Regions from separate parts of the Bacillus sp. FSL H8-0534 genome, predicted to be linked through region 1. Evidence: riboswitches for the same ligand, from Rfam matches in the RefSeq annotation. Region 1 holds a riboswitch; the other holds the start of a gene.
What was found. Region 1 has a riboswitch for S-adenosylmethionine ahead of MHH71_RS18615 (methionine ABC transporter ATP-binding protein). Riboswitches for the same ligand answer to the same signal wherever they lie in the genome.
Positions count from the first base shown of each region.

Region 2: linked by a shared signal. The riboswitch ahead of MHH71_RS22230 (bifunctional homocysteine S-methyltransferase/methylenetetrahydrofolate reductase) and the one ahead of MHH71_RS18615 (methionine ABC transporter ATP-binding protein) in region 1 are both predicted to bind S-adenosylmethionine.

Region 1 is NZ_JBBOUC010000001.1:3,697,405-3,705,542, forward strand. It holds gene MHH71_RS18580 (phosphatase PAP2 family protein) at 1-242, opposite strand, end outside; gene MHH71_RS18585 (hypothetical protein) at 384-917, shown strand; gene MHH71_RS18590 (arsenate reductase family protein) at 1,197-1,562, shown strand; gene gcvH (glycine cleavage system protein GcvH) at 1,604-1,987, shown strand; gene MHH71_RS18600 (toprim domain-containing protein) at 2,437-2,781, shown strand; gene MHH71_RS18605 (thioredoxin family protein) at 2,785-3,093, shown strand; gene MHH71_RS18610 (hypothetical protein) at 3,246-3,590, shown strand; SAM riboswitch class I at 3,716-3,825, shown strand; gene MHH71_RS18615 (methionine ABC transporter ATP-binding protein) at 4,091-5,116, shown strand; gene MHH71_RS18620 (methionine ABC transporter permease) at 5,109-5,774, shown strand; gene metQ (methionine ABC transporter substrate-binding lipoprotein MetQ) at 5,854-6,663, shown strand; gene sufC (Fe-S cluster assembly ATPase SufC) at 6,899-7,684, shown strand; gene sufD (Fe-S cluster assembly protein SufD) at 7,700-8,138, shown strand, end outside.
Region 2 is NZ_JBBOUC010000001.1:4,369,412-4,377,549, reverse strand. It holds gene metH (methionine synthase) at 1-2,146, opposite strand, end outside; gene MHH71_RS22230 (bifunctional homocysteine S-methyltransferase/methylenetetrahydrofolate reductase) at 2,146-3,978, opposite strand; SAM riboswitch class I at 4,049-4,159, opposite strand; SAM riboswitch class I at 4,362-4,474, shown strand; gene MHH71_RS22225 (methionine biosynthesis PLP-dependent protein) at 4,545-5,657, shown strand; gene metC (cystathionine beta-lyase) at 5,654-6,817, shown strand; gene MHH71_RS22215 (GNAT family N-acetyltransferase) at 6,968-7,477, opposite strand; gene MHH71_RS22210 (ArsR/SmtB family transcription factor) at 7,874-8,138, shown strand, end outside.

The sequences.
Region 1 (8,138 bases):
GTTACATAATATTGTTTTCGATCTTTAAAGCAATAATAAATGAGTGCGCCGTATAAGTATGGGAACCAAATTAAATACGGAATAATAAATGCCTTCACAAATGGAATCCAATCATCAACTACTGTTGTAACATCAACAGCATGAACACCAGATTTATTCAGTACATCGTAAAGGGGACTTACGAGTACGAGTAGAAGTATATAACTTAATGGAAGAAAAGATGAAAGTTTATATTTTTTCATGACTATCTCCTAGTGTTTAGTAATGTAAGTAAATCCAGTTGATTATAATATAGAAAATCAAAATGGGCTATCGATTTCACTTACATTTTTTTGTATTAACCTTACATTTTTGTCACTTGACTTTTAATGGGAGGATGAGATATGAAACGTTTGCTTGTTTTGTTGGTTCTTATATTGTTATGTCTCGTGGGAGCTGGATGTGCAAAGAATAAGGATGTGCCATCTGCTTTAGAGTATAGCGGGAGAGCGCTTGTAATTGGAGTTATCGGTGAGGCGCCAAAGGATACATTTAGAAACATAAAGTTTGTGAAGGTGAATTTAGATCAGATAAAAGAGAAATCAGAGAAAGTCGACGGATTTCTCGTTATGAAAGAATATTTTCAAGAAGCATCAGAAGAAAAATATACAGAGCTATTTTTAGGATTAAAAAAGCCAGTGTTTTTTATCGGTTTAAAGGATAAGCCATATTTGATTTTTATAGAAAAAGATTTGGATTATAACAATGCACCAACAGATAAAGCAATGATGTATACACAAGGATTTGTAAATCTAGGAAGTAGTGAAGGGCAGTATTGGGGCACTGGTTTATACAATGATACGATTTCGGAGCAAAGTATTCATAATATGTATATATACGTATTTCAAACGATTGCAGATTATTTGAGCAGGCATTGAGAAGCTCCGGACTAGGGGCTTTTTATTTTTTAGTTATTTAAATAAACGTTTGTTTAAGATGTATGTTCGGTCTAAATGATACATAATGAATGAAGAGGGGAAATTTTTATATTTATTTTTTTATATATTATTTTTCTTTAAATGGCGGAAAATAAGGAAAATTTGCAGGATAAAAGAAAATTGTCGCGAAATAAGTTAAAGTTTGGAGAAGAATCGTTTGAAATAATAAAACGTTTTCTATATGATAAAGGTAAAGGTTAGTAAAAAGTAGGTGAATTTATGGCAGTAACATTTTATTCATATCCAAAGTGTGGAACATGTCAAAAAGCAAAAAAATGGTTTGAGGCAAACGATGTAGCATATGAAATGATTCATATTGTTGAAAATCCACCATCAAAAGAAGATTTGCGTAATTTACATGCGAAAAGTGAATTGCCATTAAAAAAATTCTTTAATACAAGTGGAATGCGTTACCGTGAACTTGGCTTAAAAGATAAGTTAAAAGATGCAAGTGAGGACGAAATGTTTGAGCTATTAGCATCTGATGGCATGTTGATTAAACGTCCAATCGTAACAGATGGCACGAATGTAACACTTGGTTTTAACGAAGAGCAGTTTGAAAGTGTGTGGAAAAAGTACCAATAAGGTATTTTTACATAATTAATACATTCACTGGAGGTACAGTCATGAGCATTCCAAATCATTTACGTTACTCTGAAGAACACGAATGGGTAAAAACTGAAGGCAACGAAGTTGTTATCGGTATTACTCATTTTGCACAAAGTGAGTTAGGCGATATCGTATTCGTTGAACTTCCTGAAGTAGGTGCAACAATTGAAGCTGACGAGCCATTCGGAAGCGTAGAATCTGTTAAAACAGTTTCTGAATTATACGCACCTGTAAGTGGTAAAGTTGTGGCAGTAAACGAAGAATTAAGCGACCAACCAGAACTTGTTAACGAATCTCCGTACGAAGGTGCATGGATGGTTAAGATTGAACTTTCTGATGCAAGTGAAGTAGAGAAGTTATTATCTGCAGAACAATACGCAGAAATGACAAACCAAGACTAATTTTAGTCGAGATAAAAAGGACAGCCTATGTGCTGTCCTTTTTATTTTTCATTGCGTAAAAGGACACCTTCTGTGCTAGAAGCTTCATCCCCCCCACATTCTGAGCGAGCCGCCTGCGCTTTTCTTTTAATCCAGCTCCAGCGGCAAGGATGCTCGGTGGCTTCCCTTCTTCCTACGAGGCAAAAAAGCGCCTTTACGTCAGGAATTCCAACGTCCTTCTGTTCTGAGCGAGCCGCTTCCACTTTTCTTTATCCAGCTCCGCCTCATAGTCCTTCATGTCTAAGAACCTTCCGCACAAGAAGACAAAAAACGCCTTCTGTGCGAAAGAGCCTTAGCCAACAGGGCTAAACAGTTTCACAAAAATAAACAGGAAACAACATGAAAAGAACGAATATACTATATACTAAAGTAAGGTTGTTTTATAGTATATGGTGATCGGGTGATGACATATGGTCTATGTAGAGAAAGTCATTATTGTCGAAGGAAAATCAGATAGAAGAAAGATTGAATCTATTATTCGCGAACCAGTGGAAATTGTTTGTACAAATGGTACAATTGGTTTGTCGAAAATGGATGAACTCATTGATCAGTTTTTTGATAAAGAAGTATATGTGCTAGTGGATGCTGATGCTGCAGGTGAAAAGCTCAGAAAACAATTTCGTAAAGAATTTCCGCAAGCTGAGCATATTTACATTGATCGTTCGTATCGTGAAGTGGCAACTGCTCCTTCTAATCATTTAGCGAACGTATTATGGGGAGCTGACATTGACGTTTATACAGAATATTTACGGTAAGGAATGATAGAAGTGATTGACTGGACAGGTGCTGAAGCTACAGCTTTAATAGCAGACCAAGAAAAAACAGTGTTATATGTATATACACCGATGTGTGGAACATGCCAATTAGCAAAGAAGATGTTAACAGTTGTAGAAGCTACTATATCTAATTTGGAAATAGGAATGCTAGATTTAAATTACGCTCCGCACTTAGCGCGAGAATATGAGGTAGAAAGTGTACCTTGTTTACTCGTATTTGAGCGGGGAACACTTATGAAGAAAATATATGCATTTCATTCAGTTGAATATTTATATACGGAATTACAGTAGGCGGCAATGTTTTTGCCGCCTCGACATATTTCTTGGGAAATACGCCTGAAAGATAGAAGTGATACGTTATTTGTCGAGAGAAAGTAACAGGATTGCCCTTTAAGAAGATGGAATGGTATTTAGTAGAAAGTGATATGAAGGATGTGATTAGAATGGGATTATATTCGTTGCTTCAATCATTTGTAACGTATGCCAATAGCCAATATCATTTAGAGCCACTTCTACGGCAAGGAGAAAAAATAATTAATATCCGTTTGGGAGCTGAGTGTTATTCACTTCAAATCTCAAGAGAGTATATACAAATTTTGAAAGGAACCGAGGGAACAGAACAAATTGTTTGTTTTGGGGAGGAAGACCTACAGCGATTAGTTACTGGGAATATTCGGTTACAAACTTTAATTAATAATGGGCGTGTACACTATTCTGGAACGTATCGCACGATGCTATTATTTGAATCAGTGTTTCATATATGTAAACCAATGCCGGTAGGTGCTTAATATTCCGAAGTTTCGTTTTTTGTGAAAATTCCTGTTGACATAGTGGGTGTATATTGATACAATTCAATTCATAAAATATAGACAATTTCATAAATTTCAAATCAGACGAAAATTGAATCTGATTTCTCTTATCAAGAGAGGTGGAGGGACTGAGCCCTATGAAACCCGGCAACCGTCAACTTTTATGTTGAAATGGTGCCAATTCCTGCAAAGCAAATGCTTTGAGAGATGAGAGAAAGGGATAATGTTGATATACGCATATAAACCTTTCTGCTCATTCTAGAGGCAGAAAGGTTTTTTTGTTGTTTGAATGAGGAGGATGTTCGAATAATAAAAAGAGCCGCTTATGCGTTTTAAGAAATCTAGCTCCAGCGGCTAGAACATTCGGTCGTTTCACCCCTTCCTGCGAGGTGAAAAGCGCCTCTATGTCAGGGGTTCCAACGCCCTCTTGTTCTGAGCAAGCCGCTTGCGCTTTTTAAATCAAAAAGGGGTGATACACCATGATTCTATTAGAGAATGTAAAGAAGATATATAAGTCAAAAAGCGGTGATGTCACTGCTGTGGATAACGCCAATTTAAAAATAGAGAAAGGTGAGATATTTGGTGTTATCGGATATAGTGGTGCTGGGAAAAGTTCTTTAATTCGATTGTTTAATCAATTAGAGAAGCCAACTTCCGGACAGATTACGATAGCTAATCGAGTTATTTCCACAATTACAGGGAGTGAACTTCGAAAGGCAAGACAAGAAATTGGAATGATTTTTCAGCATTTTAACTTACTGTGGTCACGAACTGTACGTGAAAATATCGCTTTTCCACTTGAAATTGCAGGTGTAGATAAAGTGCAGCGAAGAAAGCGTGTGGATGAGTTGATTCATCTTGTTGGATTAGAAGGTAGAGGTGATGCGTATCCATCTCAATTGAGCGGCGGGCAAAAGCAACGCGTTGGGATTGCAAGAGCATTAGCGAATAATCCAAAGGTGCTCTTGTGTGATGAAGCGACATCAGCACTTGATCCAGAAACCACAGATCAAATTTTAGATTTACTATTAGATATTAATAAACGTCTTGGATTAACAATTGTACTGATTACACATGAAATGCATGTGATTCAAAAAATTTGTAATCGTGTTGCGGTAATGGAAAAAGGAAAAATTGTGGAGACTGGTCCTGTACTAGATGTATTCCGTAATCCACAGCAGGAGATTACAAAGCGTTTTGTTAAGCAAATAACAGATTCTGAAGATGCGGATGAAGCAATTGAACATTTAGCAGAGAAGTATCCGGAAGGCAAGGTTGTAAAGTTGCAATTTATTGGTGAAGTAGTAGAAAGACCTGTCTTGCAGGAACTTATGAAGCAAGATGGCGTGGAAGTAAGCATTCTGCAAGGGAACATTGCACAAACGGCAAACGGGGCGTATGGAAGTTTAATTGTCCACTTAAATGGTGCTGAAGATGTGGTTGCAAAAGCAATTGCGACGATTCAACAAGAGCAAGTCGAGCTGGAGGTGATTGCACATGGATAATTTGTTTCAAAATGTCGATTGGGACAAAATGCTAGAGGCTACGGGAGAAACGTTATACATGACGGCAGTTGCCGCGTTTGCAACGTTTGTCTTAGGTCTTATTTTGGGATTGCTACTGTTTCTGACAGGAAAAGATAATCTCTGGGAAAACAAGCCAGTTAATATTGTAATTGGTGCGTTTGTAAATATTTTTCGTTCGATCCCGTTTATTATTTTAATCATTTTACTTATTCCATTTACGAAGCTTCTTCTAAACACGATTCTCGGTGCAAGTGCCGCATTACCAGCATTAATTGTTGGGGCAGCACCGTTCTATGCGAGAATGGTCGAAATCGCACTTCGTGAAATTGATAAAGGTGTCATTGAAGCATCAAAGGCGATGGGAGCAAAGACAAGTACAATTATTTTAAAAGTACTTATACCAGAATCTTTGCCAGCGCTTGTTTCCGGGATTACGGTAACAGCTATTGCGCTTGTCGGTTACACAGCAATGGCTGGAGTGGTCGGAGCAGGTGGACTTGGTACACTTGCTTATTTAGAAGGGTTTCAGCGCAATAATAGTGATGTAACGCTTATGGCAACAATTCTTGTACTTGTGATTGTATTTATCATTCAAATGCTTGGTGACTTGCTCACGAAGCGTCTTGATAAAAGATAAAGAGAAGTCTTCGTGTAAGACGAAGACTTCCTATAGATTTTTAATTTTGAATATTGAAAAAAAGAAAGGGTGTCATAACATGAAAAAGGTATTACTTTCAGCACTTCTTGCTGTATTTGTGTTTGCATTAGCTGCTTGTAGCGGCGGAAAAGACGAAAAGAAACTTGTAGTTGGTGCCTCTAACGTACCGCATGCAGTTATTCTAGAAAAAGCGAAACCAATCTTAGAGAAAAAAGGGATTAAATTAGATATTAAGCCATTCCAAGATTACGTATTGCCAAATAAAGCACTAGCTGATAAAGATCTTGATGCAAACTATTTCCAACATATTCCGTATTTAGATAAAGAGATTCAAGAAAAAGGATACAAATTTGTAAACGCAGGGAAAATTCATTTAGAGCCGATGGGGATTTACTCAAAGAAATATAAAAACTTAAAAGATCTTCCAAACGGCGGAACAGTGATTATGAGTAATAACGTATCAGAGCGTGGACGTATGTTAGGACTTCTGCAAAAAGGCGGCGTTATTAAACTGAAAGATGGCGTAGATATCGTCAAAGCGACAGAAAAAGATATTGTGGAAAATCCGAAAAACTTGAAGTTTAAAACAGATGTGGAGCCAGGTCTTACACCAAAATTATATGAGAACAACGAAGGTGACGCATTATTCATTAACTCAAACTATGCAATTGATGCAAAATTAAACCCAACAAAAGATGCAATTGCTCTTGAAGGATCAGAGTCTCCTTATGCAAATATTATTGCGGTTCGTAAAGGTGACGAAAATAGAAAAGAAATTAAAGAGCTTGTAGAAGTGCTACACTCAAAAGAAATTCAAGATTTTATTAAGAAAGAATATAAGGGCGCTGTACTTCCAGTAAGTGAATAGGCGTAGGAAAGGGCTAGGAAATTTCTAGCCCTTTTTTCTTTATATATAAGAAGAAAAGTGTATCATAATAGGATGTGAGGGAAATGATTATATACATTTGTGAAAAAATTGTTACATTTTCTCAGCGTTTGCGATATCATTTTATTTGATATAAAATTAGAATGAGAATAAAATGAGAATGTGAATGTTTTAGGAATTTTTAAAATGTATATAGAGGATTAATGGAGGTATTGAGATGGCTGGTTCTACATTAACGGTTAAAGACTTACATGTATCAATCGATGGTAAAGAAATTTTAAAAGGTGTAAACCTTGAAGTAAAAGGTGGAGAAATCCACGCAATTATGGGACCTAATGGAACAGGTAAATCAACTTTATCTTCTGCAATTATGGGTCACCCAAAATATGAAGTGACAGAAGGAAGCATCATCATCGACGGTGAAGATGTATTAGAAATGGAAGTAGATGAGCGCGCACAAGCGGGTCTATTCCTAGCAATGCAATATCCAAGTGAAATTAGCGGAGTAACAAACGCTGACTTCTTACGTTCTGCAATTAATGCACGACGCGAGGAAGGCGATGAAATTTCTCTTATGAAATTTATCCGTACATTAGATAAAAACATGGAATTCCTAGAAATGGATCCAGAAATGGCACAACGTTACTTAAACGAAGGTTTCTCTGGCGGTGAGAAAAAACGTAACGAAATTCTTCAATTAATGATGATTGAGCCAAAAATCGCAATCTTAGACGAAATCGACTCTGGTCTTGACATCGATGCATTAAAAGTTGTATCTAAAGGTATTAACGAAATGCGCGGCGAAGAGTTCGGCTGCCTAATGATTACGCATTACCAACGTTTATTAAACTACATTACTCCAGACTTCGTTCACGTTATGATGAACGGTCGCATCGTTAAATCTGGTGGCCCTGAGCTTGCACAACGTCTAGAAGCTGAAGGTTACGACTGGATCAAAAAAGAATTAGGTATTGAAGACGAAACAGCAGAGCAAGAAGCGTAAGAGAGGAGCATAAATATGACAATCGGTACATTACCTTTCGATCAAGAAACAATCCGTCAGCGCGCAAGCGAAGTAAACGAAGCTGCTTGGTTGACTGAGTTCCGCTTACAAGCTCTTGCACAAGCAACTGAACTTCCAATGCCAACGCCTGATAAAACAAAAATCGATAAATGGGACTTTATCGGAAAAGGCCACACTGCTAAGCAAGAGCCTGTAAGTTCTTTAACTGAACTTCCAGAAGCAGTGAAAAATTTAATTGATGAAAATAACAGCGTACTAGTACAACGTACAGGTACAACTGCATTTGTTTCTTTAGCTGATGAAGCAAAAGAAAAAGGTGTTATTTTCACAGATATCGTAACAGCTGCAACTGAGCATGCTGAATTAGTACAAAAGTACTTAATGAAAGACGGCGTGAAAGTGGATGAGCATCGTTTAACAGCACTTCATGCAG
Region 2 (8,138 bases), 670 kb from region 1:
CACCTTTTACAGTTGCTAATAATACCTTTCCTTTTTTCGCACTATCGCTAGATTCCATATAAGGCTCCAAATACGCAACAGCAGCTTTCATACTTTCTGCACTTTGCAATACTTCAGCAACGATAAGCTCATTGTTATTAAACAAACGACCTACTTCGTCCATCCCCATCATAAGCGGACCGTTAATAATATCAAGGGGCTTTCTTCCTTCTGTTAGTGCGAAACTTAAATCTTCATGTAAACCCTGCTTCGTTCCTTCTACAATATAATTTGCTAACCTTTCATCAAGTGTTAATGTTTCTTGTATGACCGCTTCTTTTTTCTTAGCAACCCGGTAAAAGTTCGTAAATTCTTCTAGTGTTTCTTTCGTTGTTTCGAATAATAGTGCATCTGCGAGTTCCTTTTCCTCTTCTGGAATGGATGCATAGCGCTCTAGCTTTTCAGTATTCACAATTGCGTAGTCAAGCCCAGCCTTTGTTGCATGATATAAAAAGACCGAGTTTAGCACTTCGCGACCAGCTGGCGGTAAACCAAACGATATATTACTTACTCCTAAAATTGTTAAACATTCTGGCAGTGATTCTTTAATAAGACGAATCCCTTCTATCGTCGCTGCTGCCGAACCAATATATTCTTCATCACCAGTTCCTACCGGGAAAACGAGTGCATCAAAAATAATATCGGATGGACGTATACCATATTTCTTCGTTAATAACTCGTAACTTCTCTTTGCAATTTCTAACTTTCTTTCTGCACTAACTGCCATGCCCTCTTCATCAATCGTTCCTACTACAATTGCCGCACCATATTTATGAAGAAGAGGTGTTACTTTCTCAAAACGCTCTTCTCCATTTTCTAAATTAATAGAGTTAATAACCCCTTTTCCTTGTATATACGTGAGAGCTTTTGCCATAACATTATCATCCGTTGAATCTATCATAATCGGAACTTTTAATACTTTCGTTACTTCTGCCAAAAAGTTCTCCATATCTTCTACTTCATCACGATCTGGATCCGCCATACAAATATCAATAATATGGGCATTTTCCTTCACTTGCGCCCTCGCAATTTCAGCAGCTTCTGCAAAATTCCCTTCAGCTACTAATCGCTTAAATTTTCTTGATCCAATAACATTTGTTCTCTCTCCCACAAATAATGGCCTCATAGAATCATCATATTGCAACGCTTCTAAACCACTAATACCGTGACCTTCTCGTTCATGATTCTCACGTGGTTCAAGGGACTCAAGCGAAACTTTTATCGCTCGTATATGATCAGGCGTTGTACCGCAACAACCACCGATAATATTGATCCACCCTTCTTTAGCAAATTGTTTCACCTTTTCTGCAAGTGAAGTCGGTGACTCATGATAATGTCCATCCTCGTCTGGAAGACCAGCATTTGGATAACAAGAAATATAACACTCTGATAAGTCAGAAAGAGAACGAATGTGTTCGCGCATAAATTCTGGTCCTGTAGCACAGTTTAATCCGACAGATAATGGTTTCATATGCTCAATTGATAAATAAAATGCCTCGATTGTTTGCCCCGCTAACGTTGTTCCCATCGGTTCAATGGTTCCTGAAATCATAAGCGGAACCGTATGATTTGCTTCCGTAAACGCTTCCTGAATCCCTAAATACGCCGCTTTCACGTTACGCATATCTTGGCTTGTCTCTACAAGCAATACGTCAACGCCACCTCGTAATAAGCCCCGAGCTTGTCTCGTATAAGCTTCAATTAGTTCTTCAAACGTTACACCGCCTGTTACACTAATTGCTTTTGTTGTTGGCCCCATCGCACCTGCTACATATACTTCTTTATCACTCTCCTTTACCGCTTGCTTTGCTAAAAACGCCGCTCTTTCATTTAACTCTTCATCTAAATGAGATAGCTCATAATCATGCAATACGATATTCGTAGCACCAAACGTATTTGTTTCGATAATATCCGCACCCGCTTCAATGTAAGCTTTATGGATACCTAAAATAACATCTGGCCTTGTTTTTACTAAGTATTCATTACAACCTTCGTATTCTTCACCTCCAAAATCTTCTGCAGTTAAATCTGCCTGCTGAATCATCGTTCCCATCGCGCCATCTAATATTAAAATATCATGTTGTAATCTCTCTTCTATCGGTCTCATCAGTTGATTCCCTCTTTCACGTCTTGCTTTTCTTTCACATACTTAACGAGATTTTCTGTAATTTCATATTTCAAAAACGGCGTAATGAGATAAATACCGTTAAAGTATTTCATTGCGGCATTAATTAATTCCTGAGAAATACGAATTCCTTCTTCAATTGCAGACTCCTGCGTTTCATGCCCATCCATTCTCTGTCTTACTTCCTCAGGCAATGTAATGCCTGGCACCTCAAAATGAAGAAAATCAGCATTACGTTTACTTACTAAAGGCATAATTCCAATAAAAATTGGTTTTTCTAAATGTTTTGTCGCCTCGTATATTTCTTCAATTAAGGCTACATCGTAAATTGGCTGTGTTAAGAAATACTCTGCACCAGCTGCAATTTTCCTCTCCATTCGCTTCACCGCTGCTTTTAAATGTCTCACGTGCGGATTAAAAGCTCCTCCAACAGAAAACCTTGTCGCTGGACCAATGGATTTTCCTAAAATAGATCGACCATCATTCATTTCTTTAATCATTTTAATTAATTCAATAGAAGACAAATCATATACAGAAGTCGCTCCAGGAAAATCCCCCACTCGCGCTGGATCACCTGTTAAAGCTAACACTTCTTCCATTCCTAAAGCCGATAAACCTAGTAAATGAGATTGCAAACCAATGACATTATGATCACGGCACGTTAAATGCGTCAGTACTGGAATATCATGCTTCGTTAATAATGCCCCCATTGCCATGTTTGAAATGCGCGGGGATGCTAACGAATTATCTGCTAACGTAATGGCATCTGCTCCCGCTCTTTTCAATGCCCTTGCCCCTTCAAAAAAACGCTGCGTATCTAATGTTTTTGGGGGATCTAGTTCAACAACCACCGTTGTTTGCTTCTTCGCTTTTTCTGCAAGGGTAACATGAGTGCTAGCACGTTTTGTTTGGATATGAACTACTTGTTGTCTTTGAACAATTTGTTTTTCTGTAACAGGCGTTACATTCGCAATTACACGCTTCATCCCTTCAATATGTGCTGGCGTTGTACCACAACAGCCCCCTAACAAACGAATACCTTGTTCAATAAATTTCGGTGTCATCTCTTCAAAATAAGCAGGGCTTCCTTCATATACGTAACGTCCTTCTACATAGTTTGGAAGGCCTGCATTTGGATAAGCCGACAAATAACCATTTTTAGGAATCGATATCATTTTAAAAGCTTCCGTCATATGAAGCGGTCCTAACTGACAGTTTAAACCGACTACATTTGCACCGTAATCTAAAAGCTGCGTTAATATTCCATTTACATCATTTCCATTTTGCGTTGCGCCCGCTTCATGAAGCGCTAGCTGTGCAATAATTGGAATATCTGTTTGTTTTCGCAATACTTTCACTGCATGTAACAATTCGAACTCATCATAAAATGTTTCTAATAATAATCCGTCAACCTTTTCTTCTAATAATGCTCCCGCTTGCTCAAGTAGCATAAACTCTCGTTCCATATCAGTCGTTGTAACGGCCCCGATATGCTTCATCCCACCGATGGTCCCTAAAATGGCGTTCTTATCTGTTACGGCTGCTTTTGCAAGTTTAACCGCTGCTTTATTAATTTGGGTGACCTGATTTTCCAAACCATACATGCGTAATTTTGCTTCATTTGCACCATATGTATTTGTTTGAATAATATCTGCCCCAGCAGCTACATATTGTTTATGAATAGATATAATAAGATCTGGATCAGATAAGTTTAATTCTTCAAAACTACTTTGCAAACCATGAGAATGTAATAACGTACCAATTGCGCCATCACCGATAACAATTCCTTTTGATACTAAATCTAGAATTTTCACTTGTCTCCCTCTTTTCTATCAATATAAAAACCCCCTCTTCATCTTGAAGAGGGGGACATCATCAATCCTCCTCTTATCATGCAAAACAAATTGTTTTGCAGGTATTAGCACCGTTTCAAACATTTCGTTTGAAGGTTGCCGGGTTTCACAGGGCCTTTCCCTCCACCGCTCTCAATAAGAGTTTGTCTTTATTATTCATCTATGTTTTAAAAGGAAATACGTGTACCTTTTAACAATCTTTGTTAATTTTCTCATAAATTTAGCATGGGATAGACTAAAAGTCAATTGAATTAGCAGAAAAATGAAAATTGTTTAAAATAAAGTTGCAATTCAATTATCTTTTGTTGTAAAGTTAAAACCATAATAAAATTTCATACAAAATATTCTTATCTAGAGAGGTAGAGGGACTGGCCCTATGACACCTCAGCAACCATTAACACGTTCGTTAATAAGGTGCTAATTCCAGCAAATTGTGAAAAGATTTGACAGATAAGAAGAAGACTATATTCGCATGAAAGCCTTCTTCTTAGAAGGCTTTTTTTATTTTTATAAAGGAGGAATTTCACATGTCAACAATCGAAACAAAACTAGCACAAATCGGAAATCGAAGCGAAACTACAACAGGAACAGTTAATCCCCCTGTTTACTTTTCAACAGCTTATCGTCATGAAGGAATTGGAAAGTCAACAGGCTTTGATTATTCACGAACAGGAAATCCAACACGTGGTCTTTTAGAACGCGCAATTGCTGATTTAGAAGAAGGTGAACAAGGCTATGCCTGTAGTTCTGGAATGGCAGCTGTTCTTCTTATTCTTTCCTTATTCCGTTCTGGAGATGAACTTATCGTATCAGAAGATTTATACGGAGGGACCTACCGCTTATTTTCGGAACATGAGGAAAAGTGGAATATTCGATGTAGATACGTAGATACACAATCTATTAAACAAATAGAACAAGCTGTCACTTCTCAAACAAAGGCTATTTTTATCGAAACACCGACCAATCCATTAATGCAAGTCACTGATATTGCAGCTGTCGCAACTGTCGCAAAACGGCACGGCCTACTTCTAATTGTCGATAATACTTTCTACACTCCTTATATACAACAACCATTAACAGAAGGCGCAGATATTGTCCTTCACAGCGCAACAAAGTATTTAGGTGGACATAACGATGTACTAAGCGGCCTTGTCGTTGCAAAAGGTCAGACACTTTGCGAAGCACTTGCCCACTATCATAACGCTTCTGGTGCTGTATTAAGTCCATTTGATTCGTGGTTATTAATTCGTGGTATGAAAACATTGGCTCTTCGTATGAAACAACATGAAGAAAACGCAAAAAAAATCGTTTCTTATTTAAATGGGGAGAATGGTGTAACCGATGTTTTTTATCCAGGAAGGGGCGGTATGATTTCATTTCGTCTTCGCGATGAAAAATGGATAAATCCTTTCTTACAATCTTTATCGTTAATTACATTTGCAGAAAGTCTTGGCGGGGTTGAAAGTTTAATGACATATCCAGCAACACAAACACATGCAGATATCCCAGAAGCAGTGCGTATAGCACGCGGGGTATGTAATCGTCTTCTCCGTTTTTCCGTTGGCATTGAAAACGGGGATGATTTAATTCAAGACTTAAAGCAAGCTATTAAACATGTAAAAGAAGGTGTAAGAATATGAGTTATTCGTTAGATACACTCTTACTTCATAACCAATATAAACATGATTCACAAACAGGAGCTGTTAACGTTCCCATTTATAATACATCGACATTTCATCAATTTGATGTAGATACCTTTGGAAAATACGACTACAGTCGCTCTGGGAATCCAACACGTGAAGCACTTGAAGACATAATCGCTTTATTAGAAGGGGGAACAAAAGGATTTGCCTTCGCATCTGGAATTGCAGCGATTTCTACTGCCTTCCTCCTTCTCTCGCAAGGCGATCATGTTCTCATTTCAGAAGATGTATACGGGGGAACATATCGCATTGTAACAGAGGTTCTGTCTCGTTACGGTGTTTCACATACATTTGTTGATATGACAAATGTAGAGGCAGTAAAACAAAACATTAGACCAAATACAAAAGTCTTTTACATTGAAACACCATCCAATCCATTATTAAAAGTAACCGACATTCGTACTGTTTGCGAATTAGCGAAATCTACCGGAGCTCTTACTTTTGTTGATAACACATTTTTAACACCACTATTCCAAAAACCACTCGAACTTGGAGCAGATGTGGTTCTCCATAGTGCGACAAAGTTTATTGCCGGTCATAGTGATGTTACAGCTGGATTAGCAGTTGTAAAAGATGATGAACTCGCTAAAAAACTCGGCTTCCTGCAAAATGCATTTGGCGCTATATTAGGCCCACAAGATTGCTCTCTCGTTCTTCGCGGTCTGAAAACATTACACGTACGTCTCGAACACTCAGCAACAAACGCGAATAAAATTGCTCTTTATTTACAAAAACACTCGAAAATTCAGAATGTGTATTACCCTGGATTAGAATCACACCTTGGCTATGACATACAGCACTCACAAGCACAATCTGCCGGTGCTGTTTTATCTTTCACGTTACAATCTGAAGATGCTTTGCGAAAATTTTTATCACAAGTCAAGCTTCCTGTATTTGCAGTAAGTTTAGGAGCTGTGGAATCCATCCTCTCCTATCCTGCAAAAATGTCACATGCAGCATTATCACAAAAAGCACGCGATGAAAGAGGTATTTCTAATTCATTGCTCCGTTTATCAGTTGGCCTTGAAAATGTAGATGATTTAATTACCGATTTTGAAAATGCACTTTCTTTTGTAGAGGAACCTGTGAATGCATGAGAAAATTCCCATCTGATATAGAAATAAAATGTTTCACATTATAAAAAAGGATAGACCAAGCAAATTACATTCGCTTGGTCTATCCTTTTTTATTACGGTACTCAGGATTTACCACCATAAACTCATCATATGCACTTAGGTAAAGTCCCTCTATTGAAGATAATAAGCCATTAATGTATCCTCTCCATAAGAACCATCTTCATATTTAATTTGCTCCCGTTGTCTACCTTCTTCTATAAAACCAGTACGTTTGTATACTTTAATAGCCCTATCATTAACAGAAACGATCCCTAAGCAAATTTTTTCTAAACCTTTCTGCTTTTTAGCCCAATTAACAAGAAATTTTATTAATTTGGTACCGATACCTTGATTGCAACATTCCTCTCTGATACCCATTCCCATTGTTCCTACATGTTTTAAGTGTTCTTGTTTGTAACGATTGAAAATCAAAAAGCCGACTACTGCACCTTCCATCTCACTTACTATATAAAGATTTCCATCCTCAACACTTTTCAATATTTTTTCTCTTTCTTTATTCACATTATCAGGTATTTTATTTGGAGAAGATATAAAAAACTTTGTCGTAGCTGCTGATAAAATGATTTCCTTTCTAATAGCAATAAATGATTCAGCATCAGATTCTTTTGCTAATCGTATCACATCATCACCACTTATCTTTTTTCAGTAAACCTTCAGGAAAGTGAAAGTGTTTTAGGAAATGTATGTTATGATATGCCTTCTTTTCATCCAAAATTATATTCTATAGAAACATATAAAATCTCTTTTTCTTATTATTTTAAAAATTTTGTATATTAATTGAAAGAATAACAAAATCGTGATAAAATTGTGTTACAAATGTATCTGTATATTCACGATTTTTAACAAAAAATACTGTGTTACAAAACGTACAAATTTTGCAAAGTTATTTACATCATGTTCTCTTTTCTTACAATTTCTTTACTTTAGAACATTTTTTCTGCAACAACTATTTTCTTTTCTTTAGATTTTTGGTATGTATAGTATGGGTATAACAGCTCGCATGGAGGTGGAAAAAACATGTTAGAAACCTTTCAAAAGGAATTAGAACTATACGAAAATAATGCAGAATTACTGAAAGTTCTTGCTCACCCTGTTCGTTTATGTATTGTAAAAGGATTGATCGAACGCGGTCCAAGCAATGTTTCGACAATGTACACAGGATTAAATATGCCACAATCCACAATTTCACAACATTTAGCGAAATTAAAAAGCGCTAAAATCGTTTCTAGTGAAAGAAAAGGATTGGAAATTTACTACAAAGTAGAAAATGAAACAATTATCC